4 regions of the Halomonas flagellata genome follow, and region 3 is predicted to be linked to each of the others. Evidence: predicted binding sites of a transcription regulator. Region 3 holds the regulator's gene; each other region holds the start of a gene.
What was found. Region 3 encodes sigma-54, which starts transcription at its own class of promoters, with help from an activator protein. Its sites were predicted from a motif close to TGGCACNNNNNTTGCTNT; they were not measured.
Positions count from the first base shown of each region.

Region 1: the regulator sigma-54 is predicted to act here: its motif matches at 2,387-2,404, upstream of flgB (flagellar basal body rod protein FlgB).
Region 2: the regulator sigma-54 is predicted to act here: its motif matches at 2,172-2,189, upstream of ytfE (iron-sulfur cluster repair protein YtfE).
Region 4: the regulator sigma-54 is predicted to act here: its motif matches at 2,024-2,041, upstream of MKP05_RS04125 (ANTAR domain-containing response regulator).

Region 1 is NZ_JAKVPY010000007.1:26,110-30,824, reverse strand. It holds gene flgE (flagellar hook protein FlgE) at 1-667, opposite strand, end outside; gene flgD (flagellar hook assembly protein FlgD) at 730-1,422, opposite strand; gene flgC (flagellar basal body rod protein FlgC) at 1,428-1,832, opposite strand; gene flgB (flagellar basal body rod protein FlgB) at 1,845-2,258, opposite strand; gene flgA (flagellar basal body P-ring formation chaperone FlgA) at 2,426-3,127, shown strand; gene flgM (flagellar biosynthesis anti-sigma factor FlgM) at 3,282-3,569, shown strand; gene MKP05_RS07300 (flagella synthesis protein FlgN) at 3,566-4,015, shown strand; gene MKP05_RS07295 (EAL domain-containing protein) at 4,063-4,715, opposite strand, start outside.
Region 2 is NZ_JAKVPY010000007.1:119,491-124,205, reverse strand. It holds gene MKP05_RS07770 (succinate dehydrogenase iron-sulfur subunit) at 1-325, opposite strand, end outside; gene norR (nitric oxide reductase transcriptional regulator NorR) at 530-2,074, opposite strand; gene ytfE (iron-sulfur cluster repair protein YtfE) at 2,228-2,884, shown strand; gene MKP05_RS07755 (hemerythrin domain-containing protein) at 2,947-3,564, shown strand; gene MKP05_RS07750 (globin) at 3,636-4,064, opposite strand; gene ubiU (ubiquinone anaerobic biosynthesis protein UbiU) at 4,263-4,715, shown strand, end outside.
Region 3 is NZ_JAKVPY010000001.1:134,165-138,879, reverse strand. It holds gene lptA (lipopolysaccharide transport periplasmic protein LptA) at 1-512, shown strand, start outside; gene lptB (LPS export ABC transporter ATP-binding protein) at 521-1,246, shown strand; gene MKP05_RS00625 (RNA polymerase factor sigma-54) at 1,397-2,809, shown strand; gene hpf (ribosome hibernation-promoting factor, HPF/YfiA family) at 3,058-3,366, shown strand; gene ptsN (PTS IIA-like nitrogen regulatory protein PtsN) at 3,373-3,843, shown strand; gene rapZ (RNase adapter RapZ) at 3,893-4,715, shown strand, end outside.
Region 4 is NZ_JAKVPY010000004.1:32,076-36,790, reverse strand. It holds gene MKP05_RS04130 (nitrate reductase) at 1-1,671, opposite strand, end outside; gene MKP05_RS04125 (ANTAR domain-containing response regulator) at 2,083-2,682, shown strand; gene MKP05_RS04120 (CmpA/NrtA family ABC transporter substrate-binding protein) at 2,708-3,739, shown strand; gene MKP05_RS04115 (NAD(P)/FAD-dependent oxidoreductase) at 3,990-4,715, shown strand, end outside.

The DNA of each region.
Region 1 (4,715 bases), on a different contig from region 3:
AAGCGCCATCCATCACCACCTTGGCATCCCAGGTATTGGAGCCGGTCTTTTCGTAATAGACGGCGATATTGCGCGGATTGCCCAGCGAATCGAAGGTGGTGAAGTTATTGGAATAGTGGTAGTCCAGCGTCTGGGTACCACCACCTAGCTCATTGACCTCCACTTGGCTGAGTTCGTCCCCCACTACCTCGCGGGAATCGAGGTTGAGGGCCGTCGCCACGTCGGTGGTGGCACTCGCCGGCATCTCATCAGCCGAGACATTCAACACCCGGGGCTGGCCGCCGGTCTGCACCTCGCCGGCGGCGTTCAGGCCGTAGCCCATGATGCGCGCGCCGGTGGCGCTCTCGAGGAAGCCATCCGGCGTCATGCTGAGCTGGCCGTTGCGCGAATAGACGATCTCGCCGCCCTGCTCGAAGCGATAGAATCCCTGGCCGCTGATCGCCAGATCGAGCTCGCGGTTGGTGGCCTCGATATTGCCTGCGTTGAAGTTCTGCAACGTGGCCGAAACACGCGTGCCTAGACCAACCCTGGAGCTGGCGAAGACATCGGCGAATTGCGAATTGGAGGCCTTGAAGCCAACGGTCTGCGAGTTGGCGATGTTGTTGCCCAACACGCCCAGTTTCGACGCCGCGGCATTCAAGCCGCTGAGTGCTTGTGAAAAGCCCATGTCTGGTTCCTCTGCCTACTGGCTTGACTTGGTGGTGGTGCAGTTGCGATGGCGGATGCGAATCACAGGATCTGCCTGACCTGGTCGAGGGCGACCTGGCCATAGACGGCGCCCAGGTCGAGGCGCACGCCGCCGTCGTCATCGGACGGCGTCACCCCATTGACCACGGCAAAGTTGAGGGTCTCGACGTCCAGGCTGTCGTCACCCCGGGTGGCCTCGATGCCGACCCGGTAGGCGCCCGGCACGGCGGATTCGCCCTCGCTGGTCTTGCCGTCCCAGCTGAACGACTCCACCCCGGCCTTGGCCGGGCCGATGTCGTAGCGGTTGATCACCTGACCATCGGCATTGGTGATGGTTACCTGGACGTTGTCGGCGGATTCCTCGAGCTCGATGCCGAAGGGCGTGGTATGCACCTGCCCTTCGGCATCGGTCTCGAGCAGGACCCGGTCGCCCGGCACCAACACGCCCTGGCCGATCAGCCCCGTGGCCTGGAGGGTCTGGCCGGCATCGATCTGGCTGGTGATGCCGCTCAGGGTCTCGTTGAGCTCCTCGATCCCGCTGACGGTGTTGACCTGGGCCAGCTGGGAGGTCATCTCGCTGTTCTCCATGGGATTCAGCGGGTCCTGGTTCTGCAGCTGGGTGATCAGCAGGGTCATGAAGTTGTCGCGCAGCTCGGCCGACTGGCTGGCATCCACGCTGCCGGAGGCGCCGGCATTCATGCGGCCGATGACACTGGAATCGATGGTGGTGGTCATGGCGGTCAGCCCTCGCCCAGGGTCAGGGTCTTCAGCATCATCTGCTTGCTGGTGTTCATGACCTCGACGTTGGCCTGGTAGGAACGCGAGGCGGAGATCATGTTGACCATCTCGTGCACCGGCTCGACATTGGGCATGGCCACGTAGCCCTCGTCATCGGCGAGCGGGTGCTCGGGGCGGTACTCCATGCGCATCGGCGAGGGATCCTCGACCACCTCGCGTACCCCGACGCCACCGATCCCCTGGGCGGCGGCACGGCTCTCGAACATCACCTGCTTGGCGCGGTAGGCCTCGCCGTCCGGCCCGGCCACGCTGTCGGCGTTGGCCAGGTTGCTGGCGGTGACGTTCATGCGCTGCGACTGGGCGCTCATCGCCGAGCCGGCGATATCGAACACGGAAAACATCGACATGGGTGAGGCTCCTTATTCGGGCTGCATGGCCGTCTTGAGGCCCTGGATGCGGCTGTTGAGGATGGTCAGGCCGGCCTGGTAGCGCACAGCATTGTCGGCGAACTGGGTGCGCTCGCGATCCATGTCCACGGTGTTGCCGTCGAGGCTGGGCTGGTCGGGCACGCGGTAGAGCAGGCCGCCGCTGGCCGGGGCGACCCCCTGGCCGGCGATGTGCCCCTCGGCGGTGCGGGAGAGCGCCAGCCCCTTGCCGCCGCTGCGCCCATGCTCCACGGCCTTCTTCAGCTCGCTGGCGAAGTCCATGCCTCGCGCCTTGTAGCCCGGCGTGTCGGCGTTGGCAATGTTGCTGGCCAGCACCTTGTGGCGCTGCTGGCGCAGCCCCAGGGCCTGCTGATGGAAGTTGAAGGCGGCTTCGAGCTGATCGATCACGACGGCGCTCCCCTGAATACGGAATTCGTTGACGATGGAGAATAGCCAGCCCGGCGTCATCCCAAAGGAACGAACAGTCCCGCTTTCCGCGTCCATTTCGACTCTTTCGCTTTCGTCCGCCCCGCTAGAATGCTCCTAGCGTCCCATCCGACCCTCGCGAGCGCGCCATGCCCGATGCCTCTTCCCACCGCCCACGCCGGCTCCTCGGCGCCTGCCTGGCGCTGGCGTGGCTGTTCGTCCATCAGCCGACCCTGGCGGACGATGCCCTGATGACCGGAGTGCATGCCTTCCTCTATGAGCAGGCGCAGGGGCATGGCGAGGAAGTGGTCATCGAGGTGCATCCGCCGTCCGCCCACCTGCCGCCCTGCGAGGCGCCGCAGCCATTCCTGACCCATGCCTCCCGGCCGGTGCTCGGCCGGGTGTCGGTGGGCGTGCGCTGCGGCGAGGAAGGCCGCCAGGTGCGCTACCTGCAGGCGGAAGTGGGCGTGATCGGCGACTATCCGGTCGCGGCACGCGACATCGCGCCGGGCACCACGATCACCGACGAGCTGCTGGAGACCCGCCGCGGCGACCTGAGCCGACTGCCGCGCCAGGCGGTACTCGACGAGGCGGAAGTCCTCGGCCAGGTCGCCCAGCGCCGGCTGGCCAGCGGCTCGCCGCTGCAGGCCCACCAGTTCCAGACCCGGCCACTGGTCGAACGCGGCCAGCAGGTGACGGTCGAAGCGCAGGGAGCGAGTTTTCGCGTGACCCGCGAAGGCGAGGCCCTGGAGCCCGGGGGCGAAGGCGAGCGAGTGAGGGTGCGCTTCGCCAACCGCGACCTGATCACCGCCACGGTCGTCGGTGACGCCCGGCTCGCCGTGGACTTCTGAGTCCCCCCTGGCTAGGCTGCCAGCCACGGCGCGGCAGGCCTAAAGTTTCCGTCGAGACGGCCGATAGTCCGGTCAGGCACCCAGACACTCACGTCCTGGACTCACTCTCTGGACTCACTTTCTGGACAAAGGCACCGGTCACGAGGCAACCATCTTGAAGATCGACAACCAGAACCCGCTGATCCGCCCCGGCCAGCCCCAGCCGCGCGACGAGCCCCAGAAGGTCAGGAGCGCAAGCCAGGCGAGCGGCCAGGATGCCGGTCCGGCGGCAGCGACCCACCTGAACCGGCATGCGGCCGACGGCAGCCAGGACATCGACACCGCGCGGGTCGAGGAGATTCGCGAGGCGATCCGCGAGGGGCGCCTCGAGATCCGCGCCGACCGGATCGCCGACGGCCTGATCGCCAATGTGCGCGAGATGCTGGGGAAAGACGAGGCATGAGCCTGGCGCGGCTGCTGAACGACCAGCAGGGGCGCCTCGCGGCCCTCGTCACCCTGCTCGAGGAGGAGCTCGAGGCGCTGACCGCCGGGCAGATCGACGGCAGCCGGCTCGAGAGGATCGCCACGGAGAAACAGGCCCTGCTGGTCGAGCTCGAGGGCATGGAGCAGCTGCGCCGCCAGGTGCAGCGGCGCCTGGGCTACCGCGACGGCCACGAGGGCGCCCGGGCAGCCGCCCGGGATGCCGATTGCCTGGCGGGCTGGGAGGCCACCCTGGGCGCGACCGAGCGGGCCGACCGCCTCAATCGCCTGGCCGGCCAGCTGCTGGGCATGCGCCTGGCGCACAACCAGCGCATGCTCGACTTCATCCATGAAGTGTCGGAAAAGACCCTCTACGACCCCCGCGGTCGCACCGGCCGCCAGCCCGGGCGCCTCAACGCCTCGGCCTGACCGCCCCGCTCCTCCGACCACTCATCCTCGGCCGGCGGCACGCCCCGTCACTGCTGTGACGTTGCGTGCCAGGCCGCCAGTTCGGCGACACCCAGCGGCGGCGAGAACAGATTGCCCTGCACCAGCTCGAAGCCCAGCCCGCGAACCGCTTCCAGCTGAGCGTGGGTCTCCACCCCCACCACCACGGTCCGCAGCCCCAGTGCCGCCAGGCACGGCGCCAGCGCCGCCAGGGTACGATCGGCATTGGGGCCGCGGCCGACCCCGCTGACCAGCCGCCGACTGACCTTGGCCCGGGTGACCGGCAGCGCCGAGAGCTGGAGCAGGTCGAGGGGGTCGCAACCCAGCTCGTCGGCCACCAGGGCGACGCCCAACTGCTCGAGCCGCTTGAGCAGGTGGGCATGTGCCTTGCCCCTGGCCGCCAGGCCGGCGCCCTCGATCTCCAGCGAGAGCCAGGCGAGATCCTCCGCCTGCTGGCGCAGGAAGTGATCCAGGGGGCGGCTGTCGAAGACCGACTGCTCCAGCATCGCCGCATCGAGGTTCACCGACATCCCGAGGGTCGCCAGCGCCGAGCCCTCCTCCTGCCACTGCCGATGCTGGAGGATGACCCGCTCCAGCACCCAGCGATCCAACCGGATCAGTTGGCCCATCTCGGCGACCTCGGGCAGGAAGTCTCGCGGATCCAGCAGGCCGCAGCGAGGGT
Region 2 (4,715 bases), on a different contig from region 3:
GGAAGAACAGCGACTGGTCCACCACCAGGTCACGGATCACCGGCATGCCGGGCAGCGGACGCAGGGTCAGGGTGTCGGAGTCACCCAGCACCGCTTCCACCGGGGTGATGCAGGCCAGGCCGTTCTTGCCGTTGATGTTCATGCCATCGGAGCCGCACACCCCTTCCCGGCAGGAGCGCCGATAGGCCAGGGTGGGATCTTGCTGCTTGAGGTGCTCGAGGACGTCGAGCACCATGGCCTGGCGAAAACGCTCCTCGACTTCAAAGGTTGCCATTCTCGGCAGGTCGTCCTGCTCGGGATGATAGCGATAGAGATGCACCTTGATCATGGGCTAGCCCCCGGCTGGCATCAGGCGTCCGGTCGGCATCAGGAAAATCGATGCGATACGACCCATGTTCATATTTCAGTTCCTCCCGTCTGTGGCGACCACCCACTGCCGTGAACCGCCAGAACCAACGCACGGGCATCAAGATGTATATATTTTGCTTCTTACAGGGTAGCCGTCAGGTCAGGAGGATCAAGTCGGCCTTCAGCGTGTCCCGCCCCCGGCCTTGAGCCCCAGCCGCCTGGCAAGCTTGTGCAGGTTGCTGGCGTCCACCTCCAGGCGCCTGGCCGCCGCCGCCCAGCGCCCGTCGCAGGCGGCCAGGGCCTCGCGGATCGCCTGGCGCTGAGCCTGTTCCACTCGCTCACGCAGCGTCGGTGGCGCAATCTCGTCCGACATCTCCGGTCTCTCCCATGCGCCACTGGACACCTCCGCACGGCCGGGAATATCGAGCCAGGCTGGTTCCAGGGTGATGATATCGTCGCGCCGCGCCCCGTGGCTGAGGGCCTTGATTGCCGCGCGGCTGATCACGTGCTCGAGCTCGCGCACGTTGCCCGGCCAGGCGTAGGCCAGCAGCGCCTCCTCGGCCGCGGGCGAGAGGCGCAGGCTGCGCACCCCGAGCCGGGTGCGGTTGATCTCCAGGAAGTGGCCGGCCAGCACCAGCACGTCGCTTCCCCGCTCGCGCAGCGGCGGGATCGCCACCGGGTAGGCCGACAGCCGGTGGTAGAGGTCGGCGCGGAAGTGGCCATCGCGCACCCCGTCGGCCAGGCGACGATTGGTGGCGGCGATGATCCGCACGTCGACGCAGCGCGGGGTGTCCTCGCCCAGGCGCTGCACCTCGCCTTCCTGCAGGGCACGCAGCAGCTTGGCTTGGACGGGCAACGGCAACTCGCCTACCTCGTCGAGGAACAGGGTGCCACCATCAGCCGCCTCGAAGCGGCCGGCACGCCCGGCGGTGGCGCCGGAGAAGGCCCCCCTCACGTGGCCGAACAGCTCACTCTCGGCCAGGGATTCGGGCAGCGCGGCACAGTTGACCTGCACCAGCGGCGCGGCGCGGCGGGCGGAGCGCCGGTGCAGGCGACGCGCGAAGAGCTCCTTGCCCACCCCCGTCTCCCCCGTCAGCAGTACCGGCAGGTCAGAGGCCGCCACCACGTCCAGCTCGCGCAGCAGCCGCTGGAGCACCACGCTGTGGCCGAGGATGTCGCGCGCCTCGGGCGCCTCGAGGGCCACGCTGCCGTCCTGCTGCGCCATGCGCAGGGCGCGCAGGTCCCGCTCCAGGCGACTGACCCGCACCGCCGCCTCGACCAGCAGCGCATAGCTCTCCAGGGCCGTGCGATCGGCGGCATCGAAGGTGCCCGCCTCCAGCGCATCAAGGGTCAATACGCCCCAGGGTTCGGCCTCCACGTGCAGGCTGATGCCCATGCAGTCGTGAACGTGCAGCGGTTGGCCAGGCTGCTGCTCCACCAGACCGTCGTAGGGGTCCGGCAGGCTGGCATCCGGCGGGAAGAGCGTGGTGCGCCGGCTGGCGAGGATGGTGGCCAGGCGTGGGTGATGGGCCACCTCGAAGCGCCGACCCAGCGCCTCGCGCACCAGCCCATCCACGGCCACCGGCACCAGCGCATTCTCCTCCAGGCGCAGCAGGCAGACGGCGCCGCAGCGAAAGCCCTCGCGCAGGGTGCACGTCAATCGCTGCAGGCGCACGGCGCTGGGCAGGTCGGCGACCAGGTCCGCCAGCAGGGTCTCATCAAGCATGGTGATATTTACCTTTCTGGGTTCTATTTACCCGATTTTAACCGGGTAATTTTCACCCTCAAGCCGGTATTACCGCAAGAGACGGGCGCTCGCAACCTGGCACGCCCCTTGCCTATCAAGAATGCCATCCAACTTCATCGAGGAGTCCACACCATGAGCCTGCTGGAACAGAGCGTCGGTCGTACCGCCTTGACCCTGCCCGGTGCCACCCGCGTCTTCCATGACCACAATATCGACTTCTGCTGCGGCGGCCGTATCAGCCTGCGCGAGGCCGCCGATCGCGTTGGTCTGGCGCCCGAGGCCCTGGTCGCCGAGCTCGAGGCGCTGCCGGCGGGCGCGAGCGACGAGCGCGACTGGCAGTCGGCCAGCAACGAGGAGCTGATCAGGCATATCCTCACCCGCTACCACGATATCCACCGCCAGCAGCTGCCCGAGCTGGTGCGCATGGCCCGCCGCGTCGAGCAGGTCCATGGCGAGCGCGTCACCTGCCCCAACGGCCTGGCCGATCTCCTCATGCTGCTCCACCAGGAGATGGAGAGCCATATGCAGAAGGAGGAGCAGATCCTCTTCCCGATGCTTCGCCAGGGCATGGGCACCCAGGCCCGGGGCCCCATCGCGGTGATGCGCCACGAGCACGACGACCACGGCGAGCACCTTGAAAGGCTGGCGATGCTGACCGACGACATCACCCCGCCGAAGGGGGCCTGCACCACCTGGCGCGCCCTCTACACCGGGCTACGCGAGTTCCGCGACGACCTGATGCAACACATCCACCTGGAGAACAACCTGCTGTTCGAACGTGCCGGCTAAGCCCGGCCACACCGAGAACGGCGCGTCGTCGGCATTGGCGGCGACGCACCTGGGAGGCCACCATGAAAGCCATCCTGCTCGAACGCCTGCACGTCGACCACTACCGCTACCAGGCGCTGCTCTGCATCCTCGACCGCCAGCTGCATATCGCGGCCTGCGAGGAGATCCCCGACTACCGACTGCTGGCACGGCTTTGCCACTACCTCACCCGGCAGCCTGAGGAGTGGCATCACCGGGTGGAGGATGCCCTCTTCGAGCGCCTCGCCGCGCGCCATCCCGACAGCCGCGACACCCTCGAGGTGCTGGTCGAGGAGCACCGACGCATCACGACCTACGGCCGCGAACTCGAGGCGGCGTTCCACCGAATGGCGGACGAGACGCCAGACGCCGAGGCTGACGCCAACCTGCTCAACTTGGGCCAAGCCTTCAGCGAGCTCTACCACCACCACCTGCATACTGAAAACCAGCACATTTTCCCACTCATCGAGCGACAGGTCCCTGCCGGGGAGCTTGACGGCATGACGTCCGGAATCCCGCTGGACAGCCCCGCCGAGGGCAGCCCGAGCTTTCAGCTGCTCTACCGGCAGATCGCCGATCACCACACTGGGTTGCGCCTGGGCCACGGCGAACAGGCCGACTTCTGCCCGCTCTGCGATGCCAGGCCGGCCCACTCTTCTTGATTCAGCCATCAAATGAATCCACCGCATCGGCCCCCCATGGGCACCGCCCATGGGGGGCTCGTGGCACGGGTCTAATTGGAGCGGACACCCCGGTCGTAATGGAACGTCATGAAGACGATGCCCGGCGTCATCACCAGCCGCCAGGCCAGCTCCACCTCGTCATCGAACTGCTCGTCGAAGGTTCGAACCGTGTCGATCAGGGTCTCTAGCCAGAGGTCATACAGCCCGGGACGTATGTCGAGGTGCGCGCGATCGTGGCTGATCGCTACCTCCTGCAGGTAGTAGTCGGCATGGCTCGACGCGTAGAACGCCAGAAGGTGATAGAAGGCCTTTTTCAGCATGGCTTGCTGGCGAGCCATGTCGGTATGGCGAAACTTCTCTGCGACCTCGGGGGAAGCCGCGAGAAAGCGCTCATAGAAGGCCACGAAGAACGCCCGTCCCTCGACCTCTCGGCTCAGTACCCGCACGTAACTCGCGTCGAACAGGCGTTCAATGTCCATGACCACCTCGCATGGTGCGCGTGTCTATACCCAGACTAGGCCAGAGGCTCCCGCAAGGCCTCGTCAGGAGTCCTCCTCATGGCCCCGGCATGACCTGGATCACGCCAATCGTGAATGCCTCCTCACCATGACGCCAGTCAAGGGCCAGGCAAGGATGGTCGACTAGCATGGTCGGGTTTTCATCGACAGGAGTCCGCCATGGAGCTCGTCTGCCCCGCCGGCAACCTGCCCGCCCTGAAGCGCGCCGTGGACGAAGGGGCCGATGCCGTCTACTTCGGCTTCCAGAACACCACCAACGCCCGCCAGTTCGCCGGCCTGAACTTCACCGACCGGCGCGCCCGGGAAGGCATCGACTATGCCCACGCCCGCGGCAAGCGGGTGTTCTGCGCCATCAATACCTATCCACAGCCCGACGGCTGGGAGCTGTGGACCCGCGCCGTGGACCAGGCCGTCGAGCTGGGCGTCGACGCCCTGATCCTGGCCGACATGGGCCTGCTCGACTACGCCGCCCGCCGCCATCCCTCCCTTCCCCGGCACCTGTCGGTGCAGGGCTCGGCCACCAGCCATGAGGCGTTGCACTTCTACCACGAGCAGTTCGGCATCAAGCGCGCCGTGCTGCCGCGGGTGCTGTCGATCACCCAGGTGCGCGAC
Region 3 (4,715 bases):
CTGCCTCCCTGCTGGCCCCGGCACTGCTCGGACTGGCGCTCACGGTCCTGGCCACCCCCCCGGCGCTGGCCCTCGAGGGCGACGCCAGCGCCCCCATCGAGGTGGAGGCGAACCAGCTCGATCTCGACGACCGCGCCGGCACCGCCGTCTATACCGGGGAGGTGGACATCCGCCAGGGCAGCATGCGACTGACCGGTGACCGGGTCGAGATCCGCCGCAACGAGGCAGGCGAACTCTCCCACGCCATCGCCACCGGCGAGCGTGCCTACATCGAGCAGCAGCCCGCGCCGGACGAGCCGCTCGTGCGCGGCTGGGGGCGCACCATCGTCTACTACGTCGCCGAGCGGCGGGTGGAGCTGATCGACCGTGCCGAGCTGCACCAGGCCGGCGACACCTTCGATGGCGGCTATCTGGAGTATTTCCTCGATCGTCGCGTGGTCCAGGCCCGCTCCGAGGCCGAGGGCGTCCAGGAGCGCCAGCGCGTGCGCATGACCCTGCAGCCCGAGCAGTAAGGGACGACATGAAGACACTCCGCGCCAGCCATCTGGCCAAGAGCTACAAGCGCCGCCGCGTGGTGCAGGACATCAGCCTCGCCATCGGTCAGGGCAGCATCGTCGGCCTGCTCGGCCCCAACGGCGCCGGCAAGACCACCTCCTTCTACATGATCGTCGGCCTGGTGCGTGCCGATGTCGGCGAGGTGCACATCGACGACCGGGACCTGACGCGAGCGGCAATGCACGAGCGGGCCCGGGCCGGCATCGGCTACCTGCCCCAGGAGGCCTCGATCTTCCGCAAGCTCTCGGTGGCCGACAACATCATGGCGATCCTCGAGACCCGCAAGGATCTCGACCGCGCCGGCCGCCGCGCCCGACTCGAGCAGCTGCTCGAGGACTTCCATGTCACCCATATCCGCGACAACCTCGGCATGAGCCTCTCCGGCGGCGAACGGCGGCGGGTGGAGATCGCCAGGGCGCTGGCCACGGAGCCCGCCTTCATCCTGCTCGATGAGCCCTTTGCCGGGGTCGACCCCATCTCGGTGGGCGAGATCAAGAGTATCATCCGCCAGCTGAAGGCCCGTGATATCGGCGTGCTGATCACCGACCATAATGTGCGCGAGACCCTCGACATCTGCGACACCGCCTACATCGTCGGCGACGGCCGAATCATCGCCGAAGGCGATGCCGAGGCGATCCTGGCCAACCAGCGGGTACGGGAAGTGTACCTCGGCGAGGATTTCCGCCTCTGAGCACCGGAACCGCAACTTTCTGATATAAAGGCCATTGTTACAAATAGGCACACTAATTGCCAATGGCACGCTTATTGCTAATAAAAGCCTTGCAAGACGACCGACAGCGGACTAGGGTGGAGGTTTTCGGCGAATGAGCACACACCTCTCATGGCCATGAAAGCATCTCTGCAACTGCGCGTCGGTACCCAACTGACCATGACACCTCAGTTGCAGCAGGCCATCGCCCTGCTGCAACTCTCCACCCTGGACCTGCGCCAGGAGATCCAGCAGGCCCTGGAAGCGAACCCCATGCTGGAGCTCGACGACGGCTTCGGCGAGCAGGCGGCGAGTGAGACGCCCGCTGACGACTGGGCCAGCGAGATCCCCAGCGAACTCTCCGTCGACAGCGACTGGTCGGACACCTATCAAGACCTGGGCGCCCCCGCCGGTGGCGGCGAGGGCCCTGACTTCGAACGCCAGGCCGAGGGCCAGAGCCTCCAGAGCCATCTCGCCTGGCAGTTGGCGATGACCGACCTGGACGAGCGCCAGCGGCACATCGCCGAGAGCCTGATCGACGCCGTGGACGGCGCCGGCTACCTGACCCAGCCGCTCGACGAATTGCGCGACGGGCTCAGGGGCCAGGGGCTCGAGGGCCTCAAGAGCCGCGAGGTGGAGCAGGTACTGCTGCGCCTGCAACAGTTCGAACCGACCGGCATCTTCGCCCGGGACCTGCGTGAATGCCTGATGCTGCAACTCGCCGCCCTGCCCGACGATACCCCGCTGCTGCCCCAGGCCCGCCGCCTGGTCCGCCAGTTCCTCGAGGCGCTGGCCGCCGATGACCGCCGCCTGCTCAGGCGACGCCTCGGCCTCGACGACGATGCCCTCGACGCGGTGACCGCCCTGGTCCGCTCGCTGGACCCGAGACCCGGCAGCCGCTATTCGGAATCCGCCAGCGACTACGTCATTCCCGATCTGGTCGCCCGTCACGACAGCCGCGGCTGGCAGGTGGAGCTCAATCCCGAGGCCCTGCCGCGGCTGCGCATCCAGCCCGACTATGCGGCACTGATTCGCCGCGCCGACAAGAGCCAGGACAACCAGTTCCTCAAGGATCACCTGCAGGAGGCGCGCTGGCTGATGAAGAGCCTGTCCAGCCGCAACGATACCCTGCTACGGGTGGGGCGCGAGATCATGGCGCGCCAGCTCGACTTCCTCGAGCAGGGCGAGGAGGCGATGAGGCCATTGATACTGGCCGATATCGCCCAGGCCGTGGAGATGCACGAGTCGACCATCTCACGGGTCACCACCCAGAAGTTCATCCATACCCCGCGCGGGGTCTTCGAGCTGAAGTACTTCTTCTCCAGCCAGGTCAGCAACGGCGATGGCGACGCCCACTCGAGCACGGCGATTCGCGCCCGCATCCGCAAGCTGATCCAGGAGGAACCACCACGCAAGCCGCTCTCCGACAGCAGGCTGGTGGCACTGCTCGAGGAGGCCGGCATCAGCGTCGCGCGCCGGACTATTGCCAAGTACCGGGAAGCGATGGGCATCCCCTCCTCCAGCGAGCGCAAGCGGCTGAGGTGAGAAGGGGACGGCGACGACCATTGCGCTCTCCAAGGTTCACCCGGGAAGCGATGGGCATCCCCTCCTCCAGCGAGCGCAAGCGGCTGAGGTGAGGCATCGACAGCGCCCGGAGCGCCCGCCACCAGTGGGTTTCCGGGCGCTGTCGCGGCATGCGCCAGGCGTTGCGGGCGTCGCCCTTCACGGGGGGTTTGCATGGCAGGAAAAAGGGTTACAATCGAGGCACCAATCGAAGGACGAAGGAGCGTGTCATGCAAGTCAACATCACCGGCCATCATGTGGAACTGACCGACGCCCTGCGTGACTATGTGAGCGAGAAGCTCACTCGCGTGGAACGCCACTATGACAACATCACCACCGTGCAGGTAACGCTCTCCGTCGAGAAGGCCCGCCAGCAGGCCGCCTGCACCCTGCATGCCGCCGGTGCCGATCTGCACGCCGAGGCCATGGACGGTGACATGTACGCCGCCATCGACGCCCTCGCCGACAAGCTGGACCGCCAGCTGGTCAAGCACAAGGAGAAGGTCCAGGCCCGCGCCCAGGGCGCCGGCGCCCGCTGATCCATCATGACACTCGAAGCCATCCTGCCCCCCGAGCGCACCCTCTTCGGCGTGCCCGGGGGGAGCAAGAAGCGGGTCCTGGAGTTCTTCAGCACCTTCATCGCCCAGAACACCCCGAGCCTCGACAGCCAGGAAGTCTTCGGCCGCCTGATCGGCCGCGAACGGCTGGGCAGCACGGGCATCGGCAACGGCGTCGCCATTCCCCATGCCCGCGACCCGCACTGCAAGGCACCCATTGCCGGCTTCCTGAAACTGGCCGAACCGATCGACTTCGACGCCATCGATGGCGAACCGGTGGACCTGATCTTCGTGCTGCTGGTGCCGGAAGAGGCAGACGATGCCCACCTCGCGCTGCTGGCCCAGGTCGCCGGCGTGATGAACGATGCCGAGACCCGGGGCCGGCTGCGCAAGAGCGCGAGCCAGCGCGAACTTCATGAACGACTCATCGAGGCGATCCGACGACAATCCTCGGGCTGATCGCCCCTCACCGGGCCACCCGGCCAGCCACACGACCAGGAGACCCGCCATGCAGCTCGTGATCATCAGCGGCCGATCCGGCTCAGGCAAGTCGATCGCACTGCAGGCGCTCGAGGATCTCGGCTACTACGCCATCGACAACCTGCCGGCCATGCTGCTCGGCCCGCTGGTGGACGAACTCAGCAGCGACCACTCCCTCCACACCTCGATCGCGGTGAGCATCGACGCCCGCAACCTGCCCCATGCGCTGGAACGCTTTCCCAGCCTGCTGGAGGAGGTCCGCGCGCGCGGGATCGACGGCCAGGTGATCTACCTCACCACCGACGCCCGCATCCTGCTCGAGCGCTACTCGGAAACCCGCCGGCGCCACCCGCTGACGCGCGACAGCGACATGACCCTGGCCGAGGCGATCGACTCCGAGGAGACGGCGCTGGCCGAGATCCGCGACCTGGCCGACCTGGTGATCGATACCTCACGGCTCTCGGTGCACGAGCTGCGCCGGCGCATCAGCGATCAGGTGGCCCACCACCGGGCCGACCAGCTGACCCTGACCGTGGAGTCCTTCGGCTTCAAGCGCGGCGTGCCCCTCGACGCCGATATCGTCTTCGATGCCCGCTGCCTGCCGAACCCCTACTGGGATCCCCGGCTGCGCCAGGACACCGGTCGCGATGCCTCGATCATCGAGTTCCTCGACGGCTACCCCGTCGTCGGCGAGATGCATGACGACATCCTGGCCTGGGTGGAGCGCTGGCTGCCGGCCTACCAGGCCAGCCATCGAAGCTACCTGACCGTGGCCATCGGCTGCACCGGCGGCCAGCACCGCTCGGTCTACCTGGCTGAACGACTGGCCCGGCAGCTCGCCGGGCATTGCC
Region 4 (4,715 bases), on a different contig from region 3:
CCGCGCCGTCCCCTGCGGTGCCCGGGCCGTCACCGGCCACTGGATCGGGGCCAGGGCGTCATAGGCCGCCCGGTCGAGCCCGGCCAGGCCGGAGATATCGAACAGCCGGGCGGACTCGGAGCCGGCCAGGTTCTCGAACCCCGACAGCCGGGCATGCTCGTCGAAGATCTCGCTCGGATGCTCGAAGGCGAAGGCCTCGCCGAACCCGAGCCGGTGGGCCACCTGGGTGATGATCCACCAGTCGTGACGCGCCTCCCCCGGCGGCGGCAGGATGCCGCGCTGGCGGGAGAGGCGTCGCTCGGAATTGGTCACGGTGCCGTCCTTCTCCGACCAGCCCGAGGCCGGCAGCACGATGTCGGCGTAGGGCAGCAGGTCGGTGTCGGCCACGCACTCGGAGACGATCACCAGCGGACACTTCGCCAGGGCCCGGCGCACCCGGTGAACGTCGGGTAGACTGACCGCCGGGTTGGTGGCCATGATCCATACCGCCCGCACCTCGCCCCGCTCGATCGCCTCGAAGAGCTCCACCGCCTTGTGGCCCGGCCCCTCGGGCAGGGTCGGGACAAGCGATTCCGTCGTCCAGAAGCGGGTGACGCGGTCGATGGCGCCGGGGCTGTGGTAGTCCATGTGGGCGGCCAGCTGGTTGGCCAGGCCGCCCACCTCGCGCCCGCCCATGGCATTGGGCTGGCCGGTGATCGAGAAGGGGCCGGCACCGGGCAGCCCGATCTTGCCGCCGGCCAGGTGGCAGTTGATGATGGCGTTGCACTTGTCGGTACCGCTGGAGGACTGGTTGATGCCCTGGGAGTAGAGGGTCACCACGTGCAACTGGCTGGCGAACCAGTAGAAGAAGGTCTCGAGACGCTCCGGGTCGACATCGCAGTCGGCGGCGATGGCCTCCACCGAGTCGTCCTCCTCCCGGGCCGCCGCCAGGGCGGCATCGAAACCGGTGGTGTGTTTCTCGAGATAGACGCGATCCAGCTTGCCCTTGTTGGCCATCCAGGTCAGCAGGCCGTTGAACAGCCGGGCGTCGCTGCCGGGCTTGAGGCCCAGGTAGAGGTCGGCGATCTCGCAGGTGTCGGTCACCCGGGGGTCGATCACCACCACCCGCAGCAGCGGATTGCGACTCTTGGCGGTGCGCAGGCGCTGGTAGAGCACCGGGTGGTTCCAGGCCAGGTTCGAGCCCACCAGCACCACCAGCTCGGCGTCTTCGATATCCTCGTAGTTGCAGGGCACCGCATCGGCCCCCAGGGCGCGCTTGTAGGCCGCCACCGCCGAGGCCATGCAGAGTCGCGAGTTGGTATCCAGGTGCGGGGTGCCGAGGAAGCCCTTGAACAGCTTGTTGGCGACGTAGTAGTCCTCGGTAAGCAACTGCCCCGAGAGGTAGGCCGCCACCGCGTCCTTGCCGTGGTCGCGGCGAGTCGCCTGCAGCCGGTCGGCCACGGCATCCAGCGCCGTGTCCCACTCCACCTCGACGCCGTCGACGCGGGGGCGGGTCAGCCGGCCGTGGTCCCCCAGGGTCTCGTGCAATGCCGAGCCCTTGACGCACAGCCGCCCGAAGTTGGCCGGGTGATCGGCATCGCCTTCCACCCCGGTGATCCGGTCGTTCTCCACGCAGGCCAGTACGCCACAGCCGACGCCGCAGTAGGGGCAGGTGGTTCGGGCCTGATGCATGACGATCTCCTGTCGCAGTCGGTCGGGAAACGACGACGCCCACCAGCGGCCTCCCTGTTAATGGGCCGCTGGCGGGCGTCGTTGCCTGGTCTCGGAGGGCCGGCATGGCTCTCCTCACCGTTTGACCTGACATAAGCAAGACACATGCCATGCCAGGCTTTTCACCAAATATCCAGCGACCTGTGACGTCCCGGCCGAACGCATGGGGAACCCTCCCCCCGCTTGCCGCACCAACGACTATCACCGGCGCGCGCTACTTGCACCACCCTGGTGCCCACGGCTCCTCGACACGACGGCTACGCTCCCCTCCCATCCGCCCGGGAGGGGCGTCCCGCCTCGCGGTAGCCGTACCTGGAATGCATCTTGCACAACAGAGTAGTAAACGCACGCAACATGACGAGCGACACTGCCATGCCACCACCCCTGAATATCCTGCTGGTCGACGACGAGGTCGTGCGCGCCGCCATGGTCGAGGAGGCCCTCACCCGCGAGGGCCATACGGTCATCTGCCGCCTGCAGAGCCCGGCGAGCCTCAACGAGATGGTCGCCCGCCACCAGCCCGACGTGGTGATCATCGACATGGAATCCCCCGACCGGGACACCCTGGAGAGCATGGCCCTGCTCAATCGCGAGAATCCGCGTCCGGTGGTGTTCTTCGCCGACCAGCACGACCCCGACACCATGCAGGCGGCGCTGCAGTCGGGTGTCAGCGCCTATGTGGTCGACGGCCTGGTGCCCGGCCGGGTCAAGGCCATCATCGAGGTCGCCATCGCCCGTTTCGACGCCTTCCAGTCCATGCGCCTGGAACTCGACAAGGCTCGTAACCAGCTGGCCGACCGCAAACGCATCGAGCGCGCCAAGGGCCTGCTGATGAAGCATCAGGACTGCGACGAGGGGCAGGCCTACCGCATGCTGCGCAAGCTGGCCATGGATCGCGGCCAGCGTCTGGCCGAGGTCGCCGACAGCGTCATCGACATTCTCGAACGCCTGAACTCTCGATCTTCCGAGTAGGGCCCCTGTCATGAAAGAGGCAACCATGAGCACGACGGCCACACCCCCCGAACTGGAACGCCTGTCGCTGGGCTTCATGCCCCTGCTGGACGCCGCCCTGCTGATCATCGCCCGGGAGCGGGGCTTCTTCGCCGAGCAGGGCCTGGACGTCTCGCTGTCGAGGGAGAACGCCTGGTCGACCCTGCGTGACAAGGTCGCCGCCGGCCTGCTCGACGGCGCCCAGATGCTGGCGCCCCTGCCACTGGCCATGAGCCTGGGGCTGGGCCGGGCGCCCTGCGATGTCCGGGCACCGATCATCCTGGGCCGCAACGGCAATACCCTCACGCTCTCCGAGACGCTATGCCACGAGAGCGGCGCGACACTCGGCGAGGACCCCGCGGCGAGCGCCCGGGCGCTTGCCGACTGGCTGCGTCAGCAAGCGGGCGAATGCCGCCCCCGCCTGGCCATGGTCTACCCCTTCTCCTGCCAGCACTACCAGCTGCGCGAATGGCTCTCGCTGGCGGGCATCGATGCCGAACGCGACGTGGAGCTGATCGCCCTGCCGCCGCCCCGCATGGTGGAGGCGCTGCAGGAGGGGCGCATCGACGGCTTCTGCGCCGGCGAGCCCTGGGGGACCCTGGCCCGCCACCGCGGCGCGGGGCGGCCGATCGCCACCGGCGCCCAGCTGTGGCCCGATCACCCGGAGAAGGTGCTCGGCGTGACTGGCGCCTGGGCCCGGCGCTACCCGGCTACCCAGGCGGCGCTGATCCGCGCCCTGGAGCGGGCCAGCAGCTGGCTCGCCGAGTCCGCCGAGCAGCGCCGCCAGGCCCATGACTGGCTCGCCCTGCCGCCCTACCTCGACCACTCGATCTGCCACCTCGACGGCCTGGCTCTGGACGGCGCGCCGGTCCACCAGCGCCTGTACGGCGAGGGGGTGCTACGGCCCACGGCCGCGGCAGCGGGCCGCTTCGCCGAGCACATCGGCCGGCACATGCGCGACCACGGCCGGACGCTGGATCTGCGCACCCTGGAAGAGTGCTACAGCCCTGTGCATTTCGATGCGGCCACGCACCACTGATGTGCACTACCCGCCGGACGGGATTCCCGGCCACCCCTTCCGGCAGCTCACAATCCTCTGATAAAGCTCAAGAAAACTGATAATTACGGCATCCTGGCCGGATTCTTGATTGGGTATGGCACACGGCGATCAATGGCGATCGCACGACATATCACGACGAAGACGTCTCTGTGCACTCCCCGAGAGGGGAGGCGGCGCCGAGGCGTCTTCTTTCGTTTCGTCATTTCCGCATCAAGAGAGGTGTCAGGATATGCGCCATCGACATCCCGATTCGCCGGCAACCGAACACCTGGTAATCGTCGGCAACGGCATGGCCGGCCACCGCCTGGTCGAGGCCCTGGTCAAGCAGCCGGGGCGCCCGCCGCGCATCACCGTGATCGGCGACGAGCGGGTACCGGCCTATAACCGCATCCTGCTCTCGCCACTGCTCGCCGGCGAAATGACCCACGACGCCCTGACCCTGAACGGGGCGGACTGGTACGCCGAACACGACATCGCCCTGGTGCTCGGCGAGCGTGTCACCGACATCGACCTCCAGGCACGGCGCCTGACCACCGACGCCGGCCGCACCCTCGACTACGATCGCCTGGTGCTGGCCACCGGCTCGCGCCCGGCCATGCCGCCGATTCCCGGCCTCGACCTCGACGGCGTACACGCCTTCCGCGATCTCGACGATGCCGCCGAGCTGATCCGGTTCAGCCGGACCCGTGCCACCGGGCACGGCGGACGGGCGGTGGTGATCGGGGGCGGCCTGCTCGGCCTCGAGGCCGCCGAGGGGCTGCGCAAGCGTGGCCTCGCGGTGAGCCTGATCCAGCGTGACGATCGCCTGATGAACCGACAGCTCGATGTCACCGCCGCCACGCTGCTGCAGCGTGAACTCGAGTCCCGGGGTCTCGAGGTGATCACCGAGGGTCATATCGCCGGCTTCGAGGACGACGGCAGCGGCCACGTGGCGGCCGTGTGCCTGGAGGGGGGC